One region of the Saccharopolyspora sp. NPDC050642 genome, then DNA from elsewhere that is predicted to be linked to it. Evidence: riboswitches for the same ligand, from Rfam matches in the RefSeq annotation. Region 1 holds a riboswitch; the other holds the start of a gene.
What was found. A riboswitch is a leader RNA that binds a small molecule or an ion and turns the genes downstream of it on or off. The one in region 1 is predicted to bind glycine.
Positions count from the first base shown of each region.

Region 2: another riboswitch for glycine. It lies ahead of gcvH (glycine cleavage system protein GcvH); the one in region 1 lies ahead of gcvT (glycine cleavage system aminomethyltransferase GcvT).

Region 1 is NZ_JBFAIN010000017.1:144,946-152,674, reverse strand. Features, by position in the region: gene AB0H93_RS25220 (amino acid permease) at 1-880, opposite strand, end outside; gene glyA (serine hydroxymethyltransferase) at 1,091-2,371, opposite strand; gene gcvT (glycine cleavage system aminomethyltransferase GcvT) at 2,397-3,500, opposite strand; glycine riboswitch at 3,616-3,716, opposite strand; glycine riboswitch at 3,717-3,816, opposite strand; gene AB0H93_RS25205 (TetR/AcrR family transcriptional regulator) at 3,893-4,519, opposite strand; gene AB0H93_RS25200 (acyl-CoA dehydrogenase family protein) at 4,621-5,799, shown strand; gene AB0H93_RS25195 (hypothetical protein) at 5,861-6,016, shown strand; gene AB0H93_RS25190 (YbaB/EbfC family nucleoid-associated protein) at 6,124-6,426, shown strand; gene AB0H93_RS25185 (Tm-1-like ATP-binding domain-containing protein) at 6,510-7,712, shown strand; gene AB0H93_RS25180 (phosphoenolpyruvate hydrolase family protein) at 7,721-7,729, shown strand, end outside.
Region 2 is NZ_JBFAIN010000012.1:34,279-42,007, reverse strand. Features, by position in the region: gene AB0H93_RS20050 (NAD-dependent epimerase/dehydratase family protein) at 1-464, shown strand, start outside; gene AB0H93_RS20045 (L-serine ammonia-lyase) at 788-2,143, opposite strand; gene gcvH (glycine cleavage system protein GcvH) at 2,173-2,544, opposite strand; glycine riboswitch at 2,695-2,799, opposite strand; gene AB0H93_RS20035 (helix-turn-helix domain-containing protein) at 2,912-4,468, shown strand; gene ald (alanine dehydrogenase) at 4,846-5,961, shown strand; gene AB0H93_RS20025 (hypothetical protein) at 6,380-6,928, shown strand; gene AB0H93_RS20020 (ATP-binding cassette domain-containing protein) at 7,080-7,729, shown strand, end outside.

The DNA.
Region 1 (7,729 bases):
TGGTCACCACGAAGTTGATCACGCCGGCGGCGGCCGGGATGCCGATCAGGGTGAAGGCGTGCACGAACGGGCTGCCGGTGGTCGGGAACTGGTTCCACGGCACCAGCGCGGTCAGGGCGATCAGCGCGCCGACGTAGAAGATCAGGATCCGCCACATCACCGAGTTGATGGCCCGCGGCAGGACCTTCTGCGGGTTCTTGCTCTCGCTGGCGGTCTGGCCGACCATCTCCACGCCGACGAAGGCGAACATGACGATCTGGAACGCCAGCAGCGACGACGCCGCGCCGTTGGGGAACAACCCGCCTTGGGACCAGATGTTGCTCAGCGACGCGGTGTCCCCGAGGTCGCTGAAGCCGAACACCAGGATCGCGGCGGCGAGCACGATCAGGCCGATGATGGCCAGCACCTTGATCAGGGCGAACCAGAACTCGAACTCGCCGAAGAGCTTCACCGCGATCAGGTTCACGCCGGAGAGCACGATCAGCGCTCCCAGGGCGGGGATCCACTGCGGCACGTGGGGGAACCAGAACTGGAAGTACTCGCCGACCGCGGTGATCTCGGCCATGCCGGTGACGATCCACACCAGCCAGTAGCCCCAGCCCACCGCGAACTTGGCCCACGGGCCCACGAACTCGCCCGCGTACTCCGCGAACGACCCGCTCACCGGGCGGTACATCAGCAGCTCGCCGAGCGCCCGCATCACGAAGAAGATCATCAGCCCGGCGATCGCGTAGATCAGGATCAGGCCGGGCCCGACCTGGTGCAGCGCCTTGCCGGAGCCGAGGAACAGCCCGACCCCGATCGCCCCGCCGATCGCGATCATGTTGATGTGCCGGGTACTCAGATCCTTCCGGTACTCCTCGGCCTCTGGTTGGCTCATCGAAGCGTGACTCCTTAATCGCCAGCGTGTTTCGCTGAAACTGCGCAGATAATCCGGCATTCGGGCAGTGCTGGCAAGCGATTGGGCACAGTTGAAATCGAGCCTTTTCCCAGTTCCAACATAGTCCACTTAGGACGCAAACATGAAACGCCGCATTTCGGTCATTGCGGACCGAAATGCGGCGCTCGGGGGCTGCCCGTCGATCACATGTCAGAGGTTCGGGTACAGCGGGTGCTTGGCGGCCAGGGCCTCCACCCGCTCCCGGAGCTTCGCGCTCGCCGATTCGTCGAAGCCCGGCTTGAGGGCCTCGGCGATGACGTCGGCGACCTCGGTGAAGTCCTCCTTGCCGAAGCCGCGGGTGGCCAGCGCCGGGGTGCCGATGCGCAGCCCGGAGGTCACCATCGGCGGCCGCGGGTCGTTGGGCACCGCGTTGCGGTTGACCGTGATGCCGATCTCGTGCAGCCGGTCCTCGGCCTGCTTGCCGTCCAGCTCGGAGTCCCGCAGGTCCACCAGCACCAGGTGCACGTCGGTGCCGCCGGAGACCAGCTGCACCCCGGCCTTGGCGGCGTCGTCGGCGAGCAGCCGCTCGGCCAGGATCTGCGCGCCCTCCACGGTGCGGCGCTGCCGGTCGGCGAACTCCGGCGACGCGGCGACCTTGAACGACACCGCCTTGCCGGCGATCACGTGCTCCAGCGGCCCGCCCTGCTGGCCCGGGAACACCGCCGAGTTGAACTTCTTCGCGAACTCCGTGTCCGCCGACAGGATCACGCCACCGCGCGGACCGCCGAGCGTCTTGTGCGTGGTGGTGGTGACGACGTGGGCGTGCGGCACCGGGCTCGGGTGCAGCCCGGCGGCCACCAGGCCGGCGAAGTGCGCCATGTCGACCATCAGGTAGGCGCCGACCTCGTCGGCGATCTCCCGGAACCGCTTGAAGTCCAGCTGCCGCGGGTACGCCGACCAGCCGGCGATGATCAGCTGCGGCTTGTTCTCCCGCGCCAGCTTGGCGACCTCGTCCATGTCGACGCGGTGGTCGTCCTCGCGCACGTGGTACGGCACCACGTTGTAGAGCTTGCCGGAGAAGTTGATCCGCATGCCGTGGGTCAGGTGACCGCCGTGCGCCAGGTCCAGGCCCATGATCGTGTCACCCGGCTTGAGCAGCGCGAACATCGCAGCCGCGTTGGCCTGCGCGCCCGAGTGCGGCTGCACGTTGGCGAAGCTCGCGCCGAAGAGCTCCTTGACCCGGTCGATGGCCAGCTGCTCGATGACGTCGACGTGCTCGCAGCCGCCGTAGTAGCGGCGGCCCGGGTAGCCCTCGGCGTACTTGTTGGTCAGCACCGAGCCCTGCGCCTCGAGGACGGCCTGCGGTGCGAAGTTCTCCGAGGCGATCATCTCCAGCGTGCTCTGCTGGCGGTTGAGTTCGGCGCCGACCGCCGCCGCCACCTCGGGGTCCACCGCGGCCAGCTGGTCGTTGAACAGGTCCGGTGTCGACATGGTGTTGCCTCCTGTGTATTTCTCTTCAGGCATTGCGGCGGTAGAACGGCAGCTCGACGACCTGCACCGCGACGGCCTTGCCGCGGATGTCGACCTGCAGCTGCGTGCCGGGTTCGCTGTGGTCGCGGTCCACGTAGGCCATCCCGATCGGGTGGCCGAGCGTCGGGGAGGGGGCGCCGCTGGTCACGACGCCGATCTCGGCGCCGTCGGCGTCCAGCACGCGGTAGCCGTGCCGGGGCGCCCGGCGCTGCTCGGTGCTCAAGCCGACCAGCGTGCGCTCGGTGGGCTTCTCGGCCGCGGCGGCCAGCGCGTCCTTGCCGACGAAGTCGCCGGCCTTGTCCAGCTTGACCACCCGGCCGAGGTTGGCGTGGAAGGGCGTGAGCTCGGCGGACAGCTCGTTGCCGTACAGCGGCATGCCGGCCTCCAGCCGCAGCGTGTCGCGGCAGGACAACCCGGCGGGCTGCAGCCCGTGCTCGGCGCCGGACTCGGTCAGCGCCTGCCAGACCGCCTCGGCGTCGCCGGGCTCGGTGAACAGCTCGAAGCCGTCCTCGCCGGTGTAACCGGTGCGCGCCAGCAGCACGTCCTTGCCCGCGACCCGGCTGCGGTAGCCCGCGTAGTACTTGACCTCGGCGAGGTCGGTGTCGGTCAGCGGCGCGAGGATCGCGACCGCGTTCGGGCCCTGCACCGCGATCAGCGCGTAGTCGTCGGAGACGTCCTGGTGCTCGGCGTCGAAGCCGCCGATGCGCTCGGCCAGCTCGGCGGAGACCACGGCGGCGTTCGCCGCGTTGGCCACCACCAGGAACTCCTCGTCGCCGAGCCGGTAGACGATCAGGTCGTCGAGCACGCCACCGGCGGCGTTGCAGATCATCGTGTAGCGGGCGCGGCCGGGCTTGATCGCGGACGCGTTGGCGACCAGCGCGTAGTCCAGCGCCGCGGCGGCCTGCGGCCCGCTGATCCGGATCTCACCCATGTGGGTCAGGTCGAACAGGCCGGCGCCGGTGCGCACCGCGTTGTGCTCGGCGGTGTCGCCCGAGTAGCGCAGCGGCATCCGCCAGCCGGCGAATTCGGTGAACGTCGCCCCGAGGGCTTCGTGCACGTGGTGCAAGGGCGTCTGTCGTGGCGACGACATGGTGAGACTCCTCCTGGTGGGCGCCGGTCGGCAGTCGAGGGCCGGTCAGCTCACTGAGTCCAACCTTATCGGGGATGCCTCGACCTCGACCTGCGCGGGCTTGCGCTGGTCGGGCGGTCTCCCCGGAGTCATTGGCCTGAGAGTTTCGCCGCCCGCGAGGGGGCGGCTTGCACCGTGGGCGAGAAGCGGGCGCTTCTGCTTTTCTCCGTGTTCGCCTGGTGCCGTGCGGTGCCGGTGCCTGAGAGTTTGCTGGGGAGAATTGCTCCTTCGGCGCTCCGGTCCCGGAACGGGCCGGAGTCTCTCCCGCACGACGTCGTGGGCGCGGTATTCGGTTGTGCGAACAGGACGCTACGAACCGGCGTGACCCACGTCAACCGGGCGGGTGAGTGATCTCAGGCGGAGAGCTCGCCGTACTGCTTCTCCAGGCCGTCGACCAGGGCGGCCAGGGCCAGCTCGAAGCTGTCGGCGTCGATCTCCGCCGCGTGCTCGCGGAGCAGGTGGGCCTTGTTCAGGTGCGGGAAGCGGTCGCCGTAGAGCGCCGCGTCGTCCGGGAAGCCGCCGCTGAAGGAGCCCATCGCCGAGCCCACCACCAGGTACTTCGTCGAGGCGCCGATCATCGTGGCGTAGCGCTGCGGCCAGCCCGCCCTGGTCAGGCCGCCGTGCACCGCGTCCGCCCGGCGCAGCGCGTTCTCCCGGCGGGCCGGGCCGTAGGCCAGGAACGGGACCAGGTTCGGGTGGGCGATCAGGGCGGCCCGGTAGGAGCGCGCCCAGGTGCGGAGGCCGGTCGTCCAGTCCGCGTCGAAGCCGGAGACGTCCACCGCGGTCATCACGTCGTCGGCGATCTCGTGCAGCAGCTCGTCCTTGGTCGACACGTGGTTGTACAGCGACGCCGCGCGGACGCCGAGCCGTTCGGCCAGCCGCCGCATGGACAGCGCTTCGAGACCGTCGGCGTCGATGATCTCCAGGCCGATCCGCCGGATGCGTTCCGGCGACAGCCGGGGGGTGGTCGGTCTGGGCACGTCTTCTCCTCGTCGGATCCCTTGCGGCGGTCGCCGGGACCGCCTTAGGCTGCCACAAAACTAACGACGTTAGTTAGCTGGCCGCAGGAAAGGATCCGGCGATGGTCGACTTCTCGCTGTCCGACACAGAACGCGACATCCGCGACTGGGTGCGCAACTTCGTCCAGCGCGAACTGGTGCCGCTGGAACAGGAGGTGCTGCGCCGCGAGCGCGCCGGGGAACGCGGCCTGACCAAGGACGAGCAGCGGGAACTGCAGGACAAGGCGAAGCAGGCCGGGTTCTGGGGCGTGCAGACGCCCGAGGAGTACGGCGGCATGGGCCTGTCGGCGGTGATGACGGCGCTCATCGAGGTCGAGCTCGGCCGCACCTTCGTGCCGTTCCGCTTCGGCGGCTACGCCGACAACATCCTGTACTACGCCAACGACGACCAGAAGGAGCGCTACCTGCTCCCGACGATCGAGGGCACCCGCAAGTCGTGCTTCGCGATCACCGAGCCCGGCGCCGGCTCGGACGCCAAGAACCTGCGCACCACCGCCGTCAAGGACGGCGACGAGTGGGTCATCAACGGCGAGAAGACCTTCATCACCGGCGGCATCGACGCCGACTTCGTGATGGTCTTCGCCGTCACCGACCGGGAGAAGGGCGCCAACGGCGGCGTCACCTGCTTCCTGGCCGACCGCGACGCGGGCTGGAAGTCCGAGCCGATCGACATCATGGGCCCGTGGGAGCGGCAGCCCGCGGCGCTGGTGTTCGACAACGTGCGGGTCCCGGAGCACAACGTGCTCGGCGAGGTCGGCCACGGCTTCAAGCTCGCCATGCAGTGGATCGGCCGCGGCCGCTACCTGCTGCCCGCGCACGCCCTCGGCGCCTGCGAGCGGCTCGTCGAGATGGGCATGGAATATGCCAAGACCCGCGAGACCTTCGGCAAGCCGATCGCCGAGCGCCAGGCCATCCAGTGGATGATCGCCGACTCCGCGGTGGAGATCGAGGCGCTGCGCTGGCTCGTGCTGCAGGCGGCCTGGCAGGTCGACCAGGGCATGGACTCCCGGCACGCGCAGTCGGTGGCCAAGCTCTTCGGCGCCACCCGCGCCAACGAGATCGTGGACCGGGTCCTGCAGATGCACGGCGGCATGGGCTACACCAAGGAGCTGCCGGTCGAGCGCTGGTACCGCGACCTGCGGCTGCTGCGCATCTTCGAGGGCACCGACGAGATCCAGCGCCGCACCGTGGCGCGGAACCTGCTCAAGGGCCACGCATCGATCAGCGGCGTGCTCGGCTGATTCGTGACCGATTTGTCGGTAGCCTGGTGGTAGCCGTGACTCCGAACCGCCGGGAGCGACGATGTCTCTGTTCAAGAAGGTCGCCGATTTCGCCAGCAGCCCGCAGGGCCGCAAGGTGATCGACCAGGCCAAGAAGTACGCCTCCGACCCGAAGAACAAGGAGAAGATCGACCAGGTCAAGAACAAGTTCTTCGGCAAGGACGGCAAGAGCCACTGACCGAACGGCGAAACGGCCCCCGGCGATCCCGCCGGGGGCCGTTCTCGTGCGCAGCGATTCGCCGGTGTGAGATGGTCGTGGAGGGTTCGGACTTGGGAGGGCACGTGATGGCGGACGACGTCCGTGGCGAGGGCAGTGCTGCCGGGGGCGCCGTGCGGGTGACCGTCGGTGCCGACGGGAAGGTCGACGAGCTGCACCTGGAGCCGCGGCTGCTGGGCAGCGGGGTCGAGGCCATCGCGGCCGCCGTTCGGGAGGCGGTCAACGCCGCTCTCGACGACGTCGCCGGGAAGCCGGATCGCACGATGCAGGCGTTCGAGACGGAGCTGGACAAGCTCAGCGACGGCTTCGAGCGGGCGATCGAGAAGGTCACCAGGAACCTGGCCGAGGCGCAGAAGCGGCTGGAGCAGTAGTCGCCTGATCTGCCGACTGTGCGAGGGCGGCGCCGCCAGTAGAGTTTCGCGGGGTTGACTCGATTCCGAGCCGCGGAGGGCCAATGGGCAGCGCGTACGTCGTCGGGACCTTCGACACCAAGGGCGCCGAGCTGCACTACGTCGCCGCGCTGGTCGCAAGCGGGAATCCCGTGGTCACCGTGGACCTGTCCACCACCGGCGGGAATTCCGACGCGGACGTGCCGGCCGCCGAGGTCGCCGCGCACCACCCGGGCGGGCCCGACGCGGTGTTCACCGGGGATCGGGGCTCGGCGGTCGCCGCGATGGCCGTGGCGTTCGAGCGGTTCCTGGCCGCGCGGGACGTCGCCGGGATCATCGGGCTCGGCGGCTCGGGCGGCACCGCGCTGATCACGCCCGCGATGCGCGCGCTGCCGGTCGGCGTGCCCAAGGTCATGGTGTCCACAGTGGCCTCCGGTGATGTTTCGGCCTATGTGGACGCCACCGACATCGCGATGTTCCCGTCGGTCACCGACGTCGCCGGGCTGAACCGGATTTCCCGCCAGGTGCTGGGGAACGCTGCGAACGCGCTGCTGGGCGCCGTGACGCGTCCGGTGCCCGCGGTCGAGGACAAGCCCGCCGTCGGGCTGTCCATGTTCGGAGTGACCACGCCGTGCGTGACGGCCGTGGCCGAGCAGCTGGCCGCCGACTACGACCCGCTGGTGTTCCACGCGACCGGAACCGGCGGTCGCGCCATGGAGAAGCTCGTCGACGACGGCCTGATCCGCGCCGTCGCGGACATCACCACCACCGAGGTGTGCGACCTGATCGCCGGCGGCGTGATGAGCGCGGGGGAGCAGCGGCTGGACGCCATCGCCCGCACCGGCGTGCCCTACGTCGGCTCGTGCGGCGCCCTGGACATGGTGAACTTCGGCGCGCTGGACACGGTTCCGGCGCAGTACCGGGACCGCAACCTCTACGTGCACAACCCGCAGGTCACGCTGATGCGCACGTCCGCGGCGGAATGCCGGCGCATCGCCGAGTTCATCGCCGCCAAGCTCAACGCCTGCGACGGCCCGGTGCGCTTCCTCCTCCCGGTCGGTGGAGTGTCCATGTTGGACGCCCCGGGGCAGCCCTTCCACGACCCCGAGGCGGACGCGGTGCTGTTCGAGACGTTGGAGGGCCAGGTGCGGCAGACCGGGGACCGGCGGGTCGAGCGGGTGCCGCACAACGTCAACGATCCGGAGTTCGCCGCCGCGCTGGTCGCGGCGTTCCGGGAAGTCGCCGGATCCGCCGGGAGAACCAGGTAGGAGAGAGCATGAGCCGA
Region 2 (7,729 bases), on a different contig from region 1:
GGCCGGAACGGACGACCATCGTCGCCCCGGTCCAGGCGATGGAAGCCGCGGTCCGCGAACTGCCCGCCGACGAGATCGCGTGGAGCATCCTGCGCGGCGGACGCTTCGTGGGCCCCGCGACGGTGCAGGACCAGCAGCGGGCCCGGCTGCGCGCCGGGCAGCTGCCCATCCCGGGCGACGGGCGGTCGTGGGCGGCGATGGTGCACGCGCGGGACTACGCGGAGGCGGTGGTCGGCGCGCTGGAGCGCGGCTGCGCGGGAGAGACGCTGAACATCGCCGACGAGCCCGTCCGGGTCGCGGACTACTACCGCGAGCTGGCCCGCGCGGACGGCAGCCCGGCCCCTGGGCAGGCCCCGGACGAGGCCGCCGAACCATCGCACCGCGTGAGCAGCGAAGCGGCGCGGCGCCTCCTCGACTGGTCCCCGGTGCACGGCATCTGGCCGGTGCGCGGCGGGGAGCGGTGACAGGAAGGTTCCCATCCTCGCACCGGAGCCGACGGCCGGAACGGCTCCACAAAGGCGCCCGGTGGGTCATCGGTGACAGGAAAGTTCCCATGCACGCACCGCAGGAACCGGCCTGTTGACAGGAAAGTTCCCATGCACGCACCGCACGGCCCGGTGGTGACAGGAAAGTTCCCATGCACGCACCGCAGGAACCGGCCTGTTGACAGGAAAGTTCCCGAGCTCGCACCGCACGGCCTAGTGGTGACAGGAAAGTTCCCATGCACGCACCACACGGCCCGGTGGTGACAGGAAAGTTCCCATGCACTCACCGGGCGTGCGGCGGGTCAGCACTCGATGACGTTGACGGCGAGGCCGCCGCGAGCCGTCTCCTTGTACTTGACCTTCATGTCCCGGCCGGTCTCGCGCATGGTCTTGATGACCTTGTCCAGCGAGACGAAGTGGGTGCCGTCGCCGCGCAGCGCCATCCGCGCCGCCGTGATCGCCTTCACCGACGCGACCGCGTTGCGCTCGATGCACGGGATCTGCACGAGACCGCCGATCGGGTCGCAGGTGAGCCCGAGGTTGTGCTCCATCGCGATCTCCGCGGCGTTCTCCACCTGGCTCGGGGTCCCGCCGAGCACCTCGGCGAGCCCGGCGGCCGCCATCGAGCACGCCGACCCGACCTCGCCCTGGCAGCCGACCTCGGCACCGGAGATCGATGCGTTCTCCTTGAACAGCACGCCGACCGCACCGGCCGCGAGCAGGAAGCGCACCACGCCGGCGTCGTCGGCGCCCGGCACGAACCGCATGTAGTAGTGCAGCACCGCGGGGACGATCCCGGCCGCGCCGTTGGTCGGCGCGGTCACCACGCGCCCGCCGGCCGCGTTCTCCTCGTTCACCGCGAGCGCGAAGAGCGTCACCCACTCCAGCGCATCGTCGTGCTCGGTCAGCGAAGCGGCCAGCTCCGCCGCCCGCCGCCGGACCTTGAGCCCGCCGGGCAGTTCACCGGAGTTCCGGCATCCGTTGTCCACGCATTCGCGCATGACCTGCCAGATGCCCAGCAGCTCCTTGTGCACGGCGTCCTCGCCGCGCCAGGACAGCTCGTTGGCCAGCATGACGCCGCTGATCGGCAGCCCGGACTCCTCGGTGCGGGCGAGCAGTTCCGCGCCGGTCCGGAACGGGTACCGCACCGCGGTCGCGTCGGGCTTGATCCGATCGGTGCCGGTGGCGTCCTCGTCGACGACGAAACCGCCGCCGACCGAGTAGTAGACCGCGCTCTCCAGCTCGACCCCGTCGGTGCCGGTCGCGGTGAACCGCATCCCGTTGGGGTGCAGCGGCAGCGACTTGCGCCGGTGCATCACCAGGTCGCGGTCCACGGTGAACCGGATCTCCTGCACGCCGTCGAGCCGCAGCCGCCCGGTCTCCCGGATCTCGGCGACCCGGCCCTCCACCGCCGCCGGGTCGACGGTCTCCGGGCTGTGCCCCTCGAGGCCGAGCAGCACCGCCTTCGGGCTGCCATGCCCGTGCCCGGTCGCGCCGAGCGACCCGAACAGTTCCGCCTTGATCCGCTTGACCTGCGGCAACCGTCCCTCGCCGTGCAACCGCTGCACGAACAGCCGGGCCGCGCGCATCGGGCCGACCGTGTGCGAACTGGACGGCCCGATACCGACCGAGAACAGGTCGAAGACGCTGATCGCCATTGACCGTCTCCTCCCTCGCCTAATCCCCGCTACTCCGCGATCACCGCGGCGTACTGCTCGGCGGTGAGCAGAGCACCGGTGTCGGAGGTGCGCACCTCCAGCAGCCAGCCCTCGCCGTAGGGCTCGGAGTTGACCAGCGCCGGATCGTCCACGACGGACTCGTTGATCGCCACGACCTCGCCGGTGACCGGCGCGAACAGGTCGCTGACGGACTTCGTGGACTCCAGCTCGCCGCAGGCCTGGCCCGCCTCGATCTGCTCCCCCACCTCGGGCAGCTGCACGAAGACGATGTCGCCGAGCGCGTCCGCGGCGTGCTGGGTGATGCCGATCCGGACCAGCTCGTCGCGGTCCTCGATCCACTCGTGCTCTTCGGTATAGCGCAGGTTCGCAGGCAGGGACATGGCGGGAGGCTCCAAGGCTTTCGGGGGCAGGGATGCCCGAGCGGGGCTGGGCCTCCCCCTCTGTTTCGGAACCTGAGAGCTTCGCCGCGGTTTCTCGCGGCTTGCACCGTGGGTGGAGCGTCAGGGATGACGCGCGCTTTCCAGAGTTGCCTCGCCCGAACGGTCATGGGTGCCTGAGAGTTTGTGGGGAGTCTTGCTCCTTCGGCGCCCTGACGGCTCGGCGTGAGCCCTCAAGGTCTCTCCCGCACGGGGTCGACGGCCGGTATGCGATTGTCGATGTGCTCAGCAACGATAAACGGGCCAGCCCTGGTGTCAATGCCCTCCCCCACCTGACCGGCGGCGGCCCGAAGCACTCAGGAGGCCGGTGATGCTGGACATCCGGGCGCTGGTCGAACGGGTCGGCCCCACACTGCTGCGCACCGTGGTCAGCCCAGAGCCGACGGTCTGCGTAGGGGACGTCGTCATCGCCGAACCCGATGAGCCGCCGACCGCGGCGGGCGGCGACCTCGTGCTGGGCGTGGCCGTCGCGGATCGCGAGCAGGCGAAGCGGCTGGCGAGGGCCTGCGGCGCGCAGGGCGCGGCAGCGGTGCTGCTCAAGCCGCCGATCTCGGCGGACGACGCGGTGGCCGCGGCGGCCGAGGAAGCCGGAGTGGCGTTGGTGGAGGTCCGGCCGGGTACCGGCTGGGCGCAGTTGGTGTGGCTGATCCGGGCGGCGCTGGCCGGGACCGGCATCGAGGAGGCCGACGCGCGCGGCACCGGGGTCGGCGACCTGTTCCGCCTCGCCGACGCGGTCGCCGACGTGGTGGACGCGCCGGTCACGATCGAGGACGCGCACTCCCAGGTCCTGGCCTACTCCGCCCGGCAGGACCTGACCGACCCGGCGCGGGTGTCGACGATCATGGGCCGGAAGCAGCCCGACGAGGTGCTCGCCAAGTTCCGGGCCCGCGGCACGTTCCGCCAGCTCAGCAAGGGCAGTTCGGCGATCTTCGTGCCCGCCCAGCAGGACGGCACCCTGCCCCGCCTGGTGGTGCCGATCCGGATGGGCGGCGAGCTGCTCGGCTCGATGTGGGCCGTGGTGCCCGGGGAGGTCTCCGAGGAGCGCTCCACCGCGTTCGCCGACACCGCGCCGCTGGTCGCGCTGCAACTGCTGCGGTGGCGGGCGGTGGCGGACGCGGAGCGCCGCCGGTCCGCCGAGCAGGTGCGGCTGCTGCTGGAGGGGGGCGAGGGCTGGCGGGTGGCCGTGAACGAGCTCGCCGTGCCCAACGAGGCGCATCGGGTCGTCGCGATCGAAATGCCGTCGTCCGCCGGGCCCGCGGAGGGGCACCGGCTGGCGATGTGGGAGTGGATCACGCGCGGGATCGGGCGGCGCCCGCTGGTCACCGAGATCGGCACCATGCTCTACGCCCTGGTGCCGGACCGGGCGGGCGCGGGCGGCTGGCCGGACCTGCGAGAAGCGCTCATGTCCCACGACGCTTCGCCGCGCCCGCTGATCGCGGTGGGCAATGCGGTGGCGGTCGCCGACCTGCCCCAGTCGCGCGCGCAGGCCGAGGAGCTGGTCGGCCTGCTGCGCACCGGCCAGCTGCGCGACCGGGTGGCGGTGTACGAGGACAACTGGCACCTGGTGGTGCTCAGCCGGATGGCCGGTGCGTCGACCGACGCGGGCGTCGGCTCCCTGGGCCCGCTGCCGGTGCTGCGCGAGCACGACCGAACGCAGGGCACCGAATACCTGGCAACCCTCCACGCGTGGCTGCGCCACCCGGGCGACCCGCGGCAGGCGAGCCGAGAGCTGCGCGTGCACCCGAACACCTTCCGCTACCGGATGAAGCGGCTCACCCAACTCGTGGACATCGACCTGGAGAGCCCCAACGTCCGCGCAGCGCTGTTCGTGCAACTGCTCGCCGACCGCTGGGCCCAGCACGGCTGACAGCAAGGGAACTTTCCTGTCACCCCGCCCCCGCCGAGCCGCGCCCCCGCCGGCTGCGAGCAAGGGAACCTTCCTGTCACCACCAGGCCCGTGACGCACCCCCGGTGACGTGCGGAAGGGAACCTTCCTGCCACCGCATGACAGGAAAGTTCCCTTGCTTTCACCGGCCGCTCGGGTGGCCGCGAGCAAGGGAACCTTCCTGTCACCCCGGCGTCCTCACCGCGCCGTTTCGGCCCCTGCCGACGCGTTGACTTCGCCGCCGCGGGCTTTGTGCTGCGGGCACAAGGCGCGCGGGGCAATCTCATCCCGCGGGAATGATGCGCCCCTTTCGGCGGCAGCGGATCGTGGTGCGCAACAGGAGACGAAAGGATTCCGCCGTGAAGATCGCAGTGCCGCGCGAGATCAAGAACAACGAGTACCGGGTCGCGATCACACCTGCGGGCGTGCACGAGCTGACCACCCGCGGTCACGACGTCTTCGTCGAGACGAACGCCGGCGCCGGTTCCTCCATCCCCGACGAGGACTACCTCGCCGCCGGGGCGAAGGTGCTGCCCACCGCCGAAGAGGTGTGGGGCGAGGGCCAGCTGGTCCTCAAGGTCAAGGAGCCGATCGCCGAGGAGTACCCGCGGTTGCGCCGGAACCAGGTGCTGTTCACCTACCTGCACCTGGCGGCCTCCGCCGAGCTGACCGACGCGATGCTGAAGTCCGGCGTCACCGGCATCGCCTACGAGACGGTGCAGACGGCCAACGGCGCTCTGCCGCTGCTCGCGCCGATGAGCGAGGTCGCCGGGCGCCTCGCCCCGCAGGTGGGCGCCTACTCGCTGATGCGTCCCTGCGGCGGCCGCGGCGTGCTGCCGGGCGGTGTTCCCGGCGTGCACCCGGCGCGGGTCGTGGTGATCGGCGGTGGCGTCGCGGGCCTCAACGCCGCGCGCGTCGCGCTGGGCATGGGCGCCGACGTCGAGCTGCTCGACACCAACGTCGACAAGCTCCGCGAGATCGACCGCGACTTCCACGGCCAGATCCGCACCGTGACGTCCAACCGCTACTCGGTCGAGCAGGCCGTGCGGGCCGCCGACCTGGTCATCGGCGCCGTGCTGATCCCGGGCGCGAAGGCCCCGAAGCTGGTCTCCAACCACCTGGTCTCCGAGATGAAGCCGGGCAGCGTGCTGGTCGACATCGCCATCGACCAGGGCGGTTGCTTCGCCGACTCCCGCCCGACCACGCACGACGACCCGACGTACCGGGTGCACAACTCGGTGTTCTACTGCGTGGCGAACATGCCGGGCGCGGTCCCGAACACCTCGACGCACGCGCTCACCAACGTCACGTTGCCGTACGTGCTGCGCATCGCCGACCAGGGCTGGCAGCAGGCCTGCCGCGCGGACGACGCGCTCGCCGGTGGCCTCAACACCCACGACGGCAAGCTGGTCAACGAGCCGGTCGCCGAGGCGCACGGGCTGACCAGCACCCCGATCAGCAGCGTGCTCGCCTGATCTCGCCTGCGAGCGGGGGAACCTTCCTGTCACCGCGCGGCAGGGCGGTTCCCCCGCTCGCGGCGTTTTCGCATGCGGGAGCCCGTTCTGGGACGTGTTCTCGGATCGTCGCCGCGGATGCACCGAACAGGTGATGCGCTCACACAGCCGAACGGGGCGGCCCGCTCAACCAGCCTGGGGGTCACCGGGAGCAGGCCGCCACTTTTAGTGTAGGCCACGATCGCCCATTTGCCGAAGCAGCGAGCCCCCGCTCGACCGCCAATTTCGGACCGAATCGATAACCACTCGATGGAGTGAGCCTCGAGTGGTGGATGTGCAGGCGTGCGCCTCGACTGCCGATGTCACCCGATGGGAGTCGTCGGAGTGCTCCGCTCCGCGATCTCCACCGGCAACACCGACGCACTCGCAACGTTCGACGGTGGGAGACGAAGTGACGGACACGGCGCTGCGGAAAGCTGTCCTCGACCGACTCGACAGGGTGGATCTGGCATCCGAAGACAACGCACCCGAGGTGCTGTTGCCGCTCGCCCGCTCCGAGCTCTACCGGCTCACCGAGGGCCTGCGCGCCCTGCTCGACGAACACGAACCGGCCGAGGACGGCAGGTGCCGGTCCTGCCAGGGCACGCTCCGCAGCCGACCGTGGCCGTGCACGATCTGGGTGACCGCGCACCGGCTGCTGATCGGGGACCACACCGGCGAGCCCGCGCACGCCCGCGGCAGCGGTCTGGACGCGCTGCGCCGGAGGCTGCGGCGCAGGCGGGACGACGAGGCGAAGGACATCGCGGTCATACCCGAGCCGATCATCTCCTCGACCGGCCCCGGGCCCAGCGACTGGGACACCAACGAATTCCTCCGCCCCGACCTGACCACGGACCCGACCCCGCCGCTGGCGACCGGTCACCTCGATGCGGATCGCGGCACGATCTACCGGGCCGCCGTGATCGACCGGTCCATCCGCTGGCCCTAGGGCCCGCACGTGGCGATGTCCGTCACACCGCAGGGCCGCGAACACGCCCGGCGCTGAGAACAAGCTGGGAAAACGCTCCTTCGCACCTGACCACCCGGGCCTGTCCGGCAGGATGGGCCCCGTCGGTTGAACGGGTGATGATGGAGGGCGTGTGCACGACGGCAGTGGCCGGCTCGTCGTTGAGGGTCTCAGCAAGAGCTTCGGCCCGGTCAGCGCGGTGCAGGACCTGAGCTTCACGGTCCGCCCCGGGGCGGTGACCGGCTTCCTCGGCCCCAACGGGTCCGGCAAGACGACGACGCTGCGGATGCTCCTCGGCCTGGTCATGCCCACCTCGGGCACGGCCACCATCAACGGCCTGCCGTTCCACCAGCTGCCGAACCCGGCGAGCGTGGTCGGCGCCGTGCTCGACGCGCAGAGCTTCCACCCCGGTCGCACCGCCCGCCACCACCTGCGGTGCTACGCCGCCGCGATGAACGTGCCGGACACGCAGGTCGACCGGGCCCTCGAACTCGTCGGGCTGGGCTCCGCGGGGAAGCGCAAAGCGGGCACGTTCTCGCTGGGCATGCGGCAGCGCCTGGCGCTGGCCACCGCGCTGCTCGGCGACCCGCAGGTGCTGGTGCTGGACGAGCCGGCCAACGGGCTGGACCCGGAGGGCATCGCCTGGCTGCGGAACTTCCTGAAGGCCTTCGCCGCGAGCGGCCGGACGGTCCTGATGTCCAGCCACTTCCTCCGGGAGATCGAGCACACCGTCGACCAGCTGGTGATCATCAGCCGCGGGCGCTGCGTCTTCGACGGCCACCT